Regions from separate parts of the Rhizobium sp. WYCCWR 11152 genome, predicted to be linked through region 2. Evidence: predicted binding sites of a transcription regulator. Region 2 holds the regulator's gene; the other holds the start of a gene.
What was found. The regulator LexA, encoded in region 2, represses DNA repair genes until DNA is damaged. The targets are predictions, from matches to a motif close to TGTTCNNNNTGTGTTCNG.
Positions count from the first base shown of each region.

Region 1 (4,686 bases), 150 kb from region 2:
TGTTGCAGCCGAAGGAGGTCTGCAGCGGCGTATAGCGATAAAGCTGGTTCAGGATGACCTCGGCGTTGGCATCGCGCTTCAGCTCGACGACGACGCGATACCCCTGGCGGTCGGATTCGTCGCGCAGGTCGGAGATGCCTTCGATGCGCTTGTCGCGCACCAGCTCGGCCATCTTCTCGATCATCGTCGCCTTGTTCACCTGGTAGGGAATCTCGGTAATGATGATCTGCTCGCGGTCACCGCGCATCGGCTCGATGGCAGCGACGCCGCGCATGATGACGGAGCCGCGACCGGTCTCATAGGCAGAGCGGATGCCGGCACGGCCAAGGATCTTCGCACCCGTCGGGAAATCGGGGCCGGGAATGATCTGGATCAGTTCCGGCAGCTCGATGGCCGGGTCGTCGATCAGCGCGATGCAGCCGTCGATGACTTCGGAGAGATTGTGCGGCGGGATGTTGGTCGCCATGCCGACGGCAATGCCGCCGGCGCCGTTAACAAGCAGGTTCGGGAATTTGGCGGGCACCACGACCGGCTCGGAGAGCGTGCCGTCGTAGTTGTCGCGGAAATCGACGGTTTCCTTGTCGAGATCGTCGAGCAACGAGTGGGCAGCCTTTTCGAGGCGGCATTCGGTGTAACGTTCGGCCGCCGGCGGATCACCATCGACCGAGCCGAAATTGCCCTGACCATCGATCAGCGGCAGCCGCAGCGACCATGGTTGCGCCATGCGGGCGAGCGCATCATAGATCGCGGAATTGCCGTGCGGATGGAATTTACCCATCACGTCACCGGTGACGCGGGCGCATTTGACGTATTTCTTGTTCCAGTCGATGCCGAGCTCGGACATGCCGTAGAGGATGCGCCGGTGCACGGGCTTCAGGCCGTCGCGCACGTCGGGCAGCGCGCGGCTGACGATGACGCTCATGGCGTAATCGAGATACGACCGCTGCATTTCCTCCATGATGGAGATGGGCTCGATGCCTGGCGGGAGCTTCCCGCCGCCGGGGGGTGTTTGCTCAGTCAAAACAGATCACGATCTCTTCTAGAATCACTTGAAGATTTATAGCGGAAAGCCTGTTGCCGCGCCAATTTCACAGCGCGTTTTGAACAGGCTTTTGCGGCTTAAAGAGGGTAAAACATGCAAGTTGCGCGGCCGGACCGGACAAATCCGCCGCGAGCCGCCGCGGGATATTTGCCAAATCGAAATCCCCGCTTCACAATCATAAAAACCACGCACCCATATGGGGTTCCGGAGAGCCGATGGCAAGCGCCGACCAATTGATCAACGCCTTCACGACGCTGCTCGTCACCATCGATCCACCGGGGCTTGCGCCGATCTTTCTGGGGTTGACGACAGGCATGAGCCGAACCGAGCGCAAGCAGGTGGCGCTACGCGGCTCGGTCATCGCTTTCATCATCCTCGCCGTCTTCGCGCTGTTTGGCGCCGGCGTGCTCGGCGTGCTCGGGATTTCGATCGGCGCCTTCCGCATCGCCGGCGGGCTGCTGCTGTTCTGGATCGCCTTCGAGATGGTGTTCGAGAGACGGCAGGAGCGCAAGGAGAAGGCGACCGAGGCGGCGATCACCAAGGATCACATCGAGAATATCGCCGTCTTCCCCCTCGCCTTGCCGCTGATTGCCGGCCCGGGTGCGATCTCGGCGACGATCCTGCTGGCCGGCACGCTGGCCACCTCGATCGGGAAAGCGCAGCTGATCGGCGTCATTGCCGCCAATCTGCTGCTGACCTTCCTCATGCTGCTCATCGCCGAAAGGCTGGACCGTTTCCTCGGCGTCACCGGCCGGGCCATCCTGACGCGGCTCCTCGGCGTCATCCTCGCAGCGCTCGCCGCACAGTTCGTCGTCGACGGGGCGAAGTCGGCGTTCAACCTCATCAGCGCGACACCGCACTGAAAACGGCGGCAGATGATTGAGGCCGATGCGATCTGAATGATCGGCTGCGAGATCAAAGAAAAAGAGCATGACGCCATCCAAGGCATCATGCTCTCTCACGTCTCTCACCAAGCCAGAAAAGGCTACCGATCAGAACGGGATGTCGTCGTCGAGATCCCGCGAGAAGTTGCCGCCGCCGCTGCCACCGCCGCGGCTCGGCGATGAAGCGGGAGCCGGGGCGCCGTAATCGTCGCCATAATCGTTGCCGCCACCGGCACTGCCACGGCCGCCGCTCGCGCCGCCGCCTTCACCACGGCCGTCGAGCATCGTCAGCGTCGAACCGAAACCCTGCAGCACCACTTCCGTGCTGTAGCGATCCTGGCCCTGCTGGTCCTGCCACTTGCGGGTCTGCAGCTGGCCTTCGATATAGAGCTTGGCGCCCTTCTTCACATATTGTTCGACGACCTTGCAGAGGCCCTCGTTGAAGACGACGACGGTGTGCCATTCGGTCTTCTCACGGCGCTCGCCGGAATTGCGGTCGCGCCAGGTCTCCGAGGTCGCGATACGAAGATTGGCGATCGGCCGGCCATCCTGAGTGCGACGGATTTCGGGGTCCGCACCGACGTTTCCAATCAGAATTACCTTATTCACACTACCAGCCATACTTCTCACCCTGCCTGCCGCCCTGCCCGGCGGCGTTTAATCGATCGGCGCACCTTAAACCATCACGGACCGCCGATGCGCATGGGCGGCATTTAATCCACATGTTTATCCATCAGAAAGCCGCATGCATTCATCAGGAATTTTGTTCTTTATTTGTTCTAGTTTATCCGTATGATCCTGTCAACAGAATCGAAAACCTTGACCGTAGTGGACATTCAGCCTCGACTCGCCCGTCGGCATCACTAAATAAGGGCTGTCATCCAGAAAACCAAAGCAGAGACGATGAGCGAACTGAAGACGATCTCCATCCGCGGCGCGCGCGAGCATAATCTCAAGAGCATCGATCTCGATCTGCCGCGTAACAAGCTGATCGTCATGACCGGGCTTTCGGGTTCCGGCAAATCCTCGCTCGCCTTCGACACGATCTATGCCGAGGGCCAGCGGCGCTATGTCGAGAGCCTGTCGGCCTATGCCCGGCAATTCCTCGAAATGATGCAGAAGCCCGACGTCGACCAGATCGACGGGCTGTCGCCGGCGATCTCGATCGAGCAGAAGACCACCTCGCGCAATCCGCGCTCGACGGTCGGCACCGTTACCGAGATATACGACTATATGCGCCTGCTCTTTGCCCGCGTCGGCGTTCCCTATTCGCCGGCCACCGGCCTGCCGATTGAGAGCCAGACCGTCAGCCAGATGGTCGACCGCATCCTCGATTTCGGCGAGGGCACCCGTCTTTATATCCTTGCGCCGCTCGTGCGCGGGCGCAAGGGCGAATACAAGAAAGAACTGGCGGAGCTGATGAAGAAGGGCTTCCAGCGCGTCAAGGTCGACGGGCAGTTCTACGAGATTGCCGAGGCGCCGGTGCTCGACAAGAAATACAAGCACGACATCGACGTGGTGGTCGACCGCATCGTCGTGCGCTCGGATGTCTCGGCGCGCCTGGCCGACAGTCTGGAGACCTGCCTGAAGCTCGCCGACGGGCTAGCGGTCGCCGAATTCGCCGACAAGCCGCTGCCGCCGGAAGAGACGTCGGCCGGCGGCTCGGCCAACAAGTCGCTGAACGAGACGCATGAACGTGTGCTGTTTTCGGAGAAGTTCGCCTGCCCGGTCTCCGGCTTCACCATTCCGGAGATCGAACCCAGGCTGTTCTCCTTCAACAACCCGTTCGGCGCCTGCCCGACCTGCGACGGCCTCGGCGCTCAGCAGAAGATCGATCCGGATCTGATCGTGCCCGAGCCCGAGCGGACGCTGCGCGACGGGGCGATCGCGCCCTGGGCCAAGTCGACCTCGCCTTATTACAACCAGACGCTGGAAGCGCTCGGCAAACATTACGGCTTCAAGCTCGGCACCCGCTGGAACGATCTCTCCGACGAGGCCAAGGACGTCATCCTCAACGGCACCAACGACAAGATCGAATTCCACTACGCCGACGGCGCCCGCTCCTACACGACGCAGAAGAATTTCGAGGGTATCATCACCAATCTCGAGCGGCGGTGGAAGGAGACCGATTCCGCCTGGGCGCGCGAAGACATCGAGCGCTTCATGTCGGCTGCCCCCTGCCCTTCCTGCAACGGCTTCCGCCTGAAGCCCGAGGCCTTAGCGGTGAAGATCGACACGCTGCATATCGGCGAAGTGACCGGTATGTCGATCCGCGTCGCCCGCGACTGGTTCGAGACGCTGCCGGCAAGCTTCAATGCCAAGCAGAACGAGATCGCCGTGCGCATCCTCAAGGAAATCCGCGACCGGCTGCGTTTCCTCAACGATGTCGGCCTGGAATATCTCAGCCTTTCGCGCAATTCCGGCACGCTTTCGGGCGGCGAGAGCCAGCGCATCCGGCTCGCCTCGCAGATCGGTTCGGGGCTGACGGGCGTGCTTTATGTGCTCGACGAACCGTCGATCGGCCTGCATCAGCGCGACAATGCCCGGCTGCTCGACACGCTGAAGCACCTGCGCGACATCGGCAACACCGTCATCGTCGTCGAACATGACGAGGATGCGATCCTGTCGGCCGACGATGTGGTCGATATCGGCCCGGCCGCCGGCATTCACGGCGGCCAGGTGATCGCCCATGGTACGCCGCAGGATATCATGGACAATCCGAAGTCGCTGACCGGCAAATATCTCTCCGGCGAACTCGGC
Region 1 is NZ_JABFCP010000008.1:589,549-594,234, forward strand. It holds gene gyrA (DNA gyrase subunit A) at 1-1,021, opposite strand, end outside; gene G9X67_RS12710 (MarC family protein) at 1,258-1,905, shown strand; gene G9X67_RS12715 (single-stranded DNA-binding protein) at 2,035-2,547, opposite strand; gene uvrA (excinuclease ABC subunit UvrA) at 2,830-4,686, shown strand, end outside.
Region 1: a site for LexA is predicted at 2,691-2,708, ahead of uvrA (excinuclease ABC subunit UvrA). Genes of this name have one in related genera too.

Region 2 (4,686 bases):
TCGATCCTGCCCGGCGACACCGGCGCTTTCGCCGCTGCTCTGGTGACGGACGAGCGGCGTGCCATCTCGAATGAAACGACGGAGGCGCTGCGCCAGTCCGGTCTGGCTCATATCATCGCCATCTCCGGCCTCAACATGGCGCTGTCGGCCGGCATCTTCTTCGTCGGCTTCCGGATGCTGCTCAGCCTCTTTCCCGGCATTGCTGAGGCCTACCCGACGAAGAAGATCGCTGCCGCCGGCGCGCTCATCGCTGTCACCGCCTATTTCCTGATTTCGGGCTTTGCGGTCTCTGCCGAACGCGCCTTCATCATGATGGCCATCATGTTGGTTGCCGTCTTCTTCGACCGGCCGTCGATCAGCCTGCGCAATGTCGCTCTCTCCGCGCTCGTCATCATCGTCATTTCGCCGTCCGAGGTTTTGGGTCCGAGCTTCCAGATGTCTTTTGCAGCGACATTGGCGCTGGTCTCGGGCTATCAGCTGTGGAAGGACCGGCGCGTCCGCGAAAACGCCTTCCTGAAGCTGCCGATCATCAGGCCATTCGTTACGGTTGCGGGCTTCTTCGGCGGCATCTTCCTGACCTCGCTGATCGGCGGTTTTTCCACCGCGCTGTTTTCGATCGAGCATTTTCATCGCCTGACCGCCTACGGCCTGCCGGCAAACCTCGCGACAATGCCGATCATCTCCTTCATCATCATGCCGGCCGGCCTGCTGGCGATGCTGCTCATGCCTTTCGGCCTGGACGTTTTGCCTTGGAAGGTGGTGGGATTCGGCCTCGATCTGGTGATCGCGGTCGCAAAGACGGTGTCCGGCTGGGATGGCAATATAGACGTCGGCCGCTTGCCCGCCTGGTATTTCGCCGTCGCCGTGGCAGGCTTTCTGCTGCTGACGCTGCTCCGCACCCGGTTGCGCCATGTCGGCACATCGATCATCGCGGTCGCAACGCTCATCCTGCTGCTTCTGCCGGGTCCCCGTCCGCCGGATTTGGTGATTTCGGAGGATGGCAGTCTCGTCGCAATCGTCGAGGCGGCGGCCATGGCGTCCAACCGTGAAAGACCGCCGGATTTCATCTTCGACCAGTGGCAGAGAGCGCTGGTCCTGCCGAGGCATGATCCGCCGAAGATGCTGGATGGTCCTGCTATCCCGCCGGTAGGAGAAGACCGCCGCGTCAGGCTTTCCCGCGATCAGCAGAACGAAGCAAGGACCGCGATGCGGGCGGCCACAGCGGGCGGTGACGCAAACCGCTTTTCCTGCGTCAAGAAGGCCTGGTGCACATCAAGGCTCGCCAATGGTCAGGTGGTTGCTGTCATCGACAATGCCGCCTATCTCGGTCCGGCATGCGACGCGGCCGATATCGTCGTGACCTCGGTCCGCCTTCGCTTCAACAGCTGCCGCTCGGGTGCGACGCTCTTCACCGGTGAGACGCTGCGCAGGACCGGATCCATCGAGTTGCGCTTCACGGACGCCGGCCTGGAGGTCGCAACCGCATTCGATGCATTGTCGCGGCCATGGATGCGCCATCGCGCCTATGACTGGCGCAGCAACAGCTTTACCGAATCGAGCCTAGCCAATGTCAGTGATAGCGGCGAATGAGGCCGACGAGTTTACCCTGAACCTTGACACGGTCCGGCCCGAAAATCCGGGTCTCGTAAGCCGGGTTGGCGGCCTCCAGCGCGATCGAGGCGCCCTTGCGGCGGAAGCGCTTCAGTGTCGCTTCCTCGTCGTCGACGAGAGCAACGACGATGTCGCCAGGACTTGCAGTGCTGCCGTTGCGGATGATCACGGTGTCGCCGTCGAAGATGCCGGCGTCGATCATCGAATCGCCCTTGACCTCCAGCGCATAATGTTCACCGGAACCGAGCATGTCGGCCGGAACGACGATGTCGTGGGTGTTGTTCTGGATCGCCGAGATCGGCACACCGGCAGCGATTCGGCCCATGACCGGCACGGAGACCGAGTTGCCGTTGTCGGCGACGGGTTTTGCGGGAGCGGGGGCGGCGACCGGCTGAGGTTTGCCGAGGCTGCCCTCGATGACGCTCGGCGAAAAGCCGCGCCGGGGCTGGATGCTGGGGCTGTAGGCCTCCGGAAGCTTGATGACCTCGAGCGCACGGGCGCGGTTCGGTAGGCGGCGAATGAAGCCACGCTCCTCCAGCGCCGTAATCAGCCGGTGAATCCCGGACTTGGAAGCGAGATCCAGGGCATCCTTCATTTCGTCGAAAGATGGCGGAACGCCGGATTCCTTCATGCGCTCATGAATGAAAAGGAGAAGCTCCTGTTGTTTGCGCGTGAGCATCGACGTTGTGACCTCGTGATTGAAACAAATCCAGAACATACACTATATGTTCCATATGTGTTCCGCAAGTAGCTAAATTTCCGTAAAACTTGGCGCCAACTCGTTGAGATTATTATTTTCATTCGCCGGATTGGCACACAAGTCTTGCCTTGGGCGGCACTCTCACACATCTCTGCCGTGTTAGGAGAGGGGATATCATGAACGAGCACTCCGCCAAACCGCACCCGCTGGATCATGTCGTGCTGCCGGTCGTCAATATCGATCTGGCGCGCGAGAGGCTCGGCAAGCTCGGCTTCACCGTTGCCGCCGATGCGCGCCATCCCTTCGGAACGGAGAATGCCTGCGTCTTCTTTGCCGACAAGACTTATCTGGAGCCGCTCGGGATTGCGAGCGTCGAGGAGAGCGAGGCATCAGCGCGGCAAGGCAATGTCTTCACCGCCCGCAACCAGGCCTTCCGCTTCCGCTGCGGCGAGGAGGGGCTTTCGGGGCTGGCTTTCGGCAGCAAGGATGCCGGCATCGATCATCAGAATTTCGTCGGCAACGGATCGAGCGCCGGCGAGATGCTGGAGTTCACCCGGCCGATGACGATGCCGGACGGTTCCGAGGCGATTGCCGGCTTCAAGCTGGCTTTTGCCGGCGACCTGCGCGCGCCGGATCTCCTGCTTTTCAGCGTCGAGCGCGTCAATCCGCTGCCGGCCGACCGCGCCGCGCTGGAGGCGCATGCCAATGGTGTCACCGGCATAGTCGAGATCGCGCTTTGCACGCCGGAGCCGGCCGCCTTCGCTGCCTTCGTCAGCCTTGCGGTGGCGCAATCGGCAGTCGAGAAGACCGGGTTCGGCGTCAATATCGCAGCATCGAATGCGAAAATCAGCCTGATGACGCCGGAAGGGCTGGAGGCCTATTTCGACATCGCCGGCTCATCCGCCGATCGCGGCCTGCGCGGCCGGGCAATCCTCTTCACTGTCGCCGATCTTGCCGTGACAGAAGCGCATTTGGCTGCTAACGGGGTGACCTACACGCGCAAGAACAATCGCATTCTGGTGAAGCCCGCGCCCGGGCAGGGCACGCTCTTCGCCTTCGAGGAAACACGATGAGCACTGATACGAATTCCGAAGTCAGGATCGGCGAAGGCCAAGGCCAGGTCACTTTTTCCAATACCGGCCGCCTGTCGCTGATTGCCGGTCCCTGCCAGATGGAGAGCCGCGACCACGCCTTCATGGTTGCCGGCACGCTGAAAGAGCTTTGCGGAAAGCTCGGTATCGGCCTCGTCTACAAGAGCTCCTTCGACAAAGCGAACCGGACCTCGCTTTCGGCCGAACGCGGCATCGGGATCGAAAAGGGCATGGAGGTCTTTGCCGACCTCAAGAAGGAATTCGGCTTTCCCGTCCTGACCGACGTTCATACCGCCGAGCAATGCGGGGAGGTGGCGAAGGTCGTCGATGTCCTGCAGATCCCGGCCTTCCTTTGCCGCCAGACCGACCTTCTTATCGCCGCCGCCAAGACCGGCCGCGTCGTCAATGTCAAGAAGGGCCAGTTCCTCGCCCCCTGGGATATGAAGAACGTCCTGAAGAAGCTCAATGCCAGCGGCAATCCGAACGTGCTGCTGTGCGAGCGCGGCGTCTCCTTCGGCTACAATACGCTGATTTCCGACATGCGTTCGTTGCCGATCATGGCGGCGATGGGCGCGCCCGTTATCTTCGACGCGACCCATTCCGTGGCGCAGCCGGGCGGCCAGGGCGAATCCTCCGGCGGTCAGCGGGAATTCGTGGAAACCCTGGCGCGCGCCGCAGTGGCTGCCGGTATTGCTGGTGTCTTCGTCGAAACCCATCAGGACCCCGACAATGCCCCTTCGGACGGCCCGAACATGGTCTATCTCAAGGACATGCCGCGGCTTCTCGAAAAGCTGCTTGCCTTCGATGCGGTCGCCAAGGCCTAAGGTTCAGCTTGACGTTCAACAGTCTGACATGATCGTACTATAGGCCGGGAAGGCTGGTCCGAAGGCTGGAAATTGCGGCATTGTAATTTGCACGCCTTCGACTAAGACAGGTTTCGAACCGACTTATCACCCACCGAGCAGGAAGAACCCATGACTGCAATCACCGATATCATCGCCCGCGAGATTCTCGATAGCCGTGGCAATCCCACCGTCGAAGTCGATGTCTATCTCGAAGATGGCAGCATGGGCCGCGCGGCCGTTCCCTCGGGCGCCTCGACGGGCGCGCATGAAGCGGTCGAACTGCGTGACGGCGGCAAGCGCTACCTCGGCAAGGGTGTCGAAAAGGCGGTCGAAGCTGCCAACACCGAGATCTTCGACGCGATCGGCGGCATCGACGCCGAAAACCAGATCCAGATCGACAACATCATGATCGAGCTGGACGGCACGCCGAACAAGTCGC
Region 2 is NZ_JABFCP010000008.1:736,731-741,416, reverse strand. It holds gene G9X67_RS13425 (ComEC/Rec2 family competence protein) at 1-1,590, shown strand, start outside; gene lexA (transcriptional repressor LexA) at 1,571-2,290, opposite strand; gene G9X67_RS13415 (VOC family protein) at 2,488-3,384, shown strand; gene kdsA (3-deoxy-8-phosphooctulonate synthase) at 3,381-4,226, shown strand; gene eno (phosphopyruvate hydratase) at 4,377-4,686, shown strand, end outside.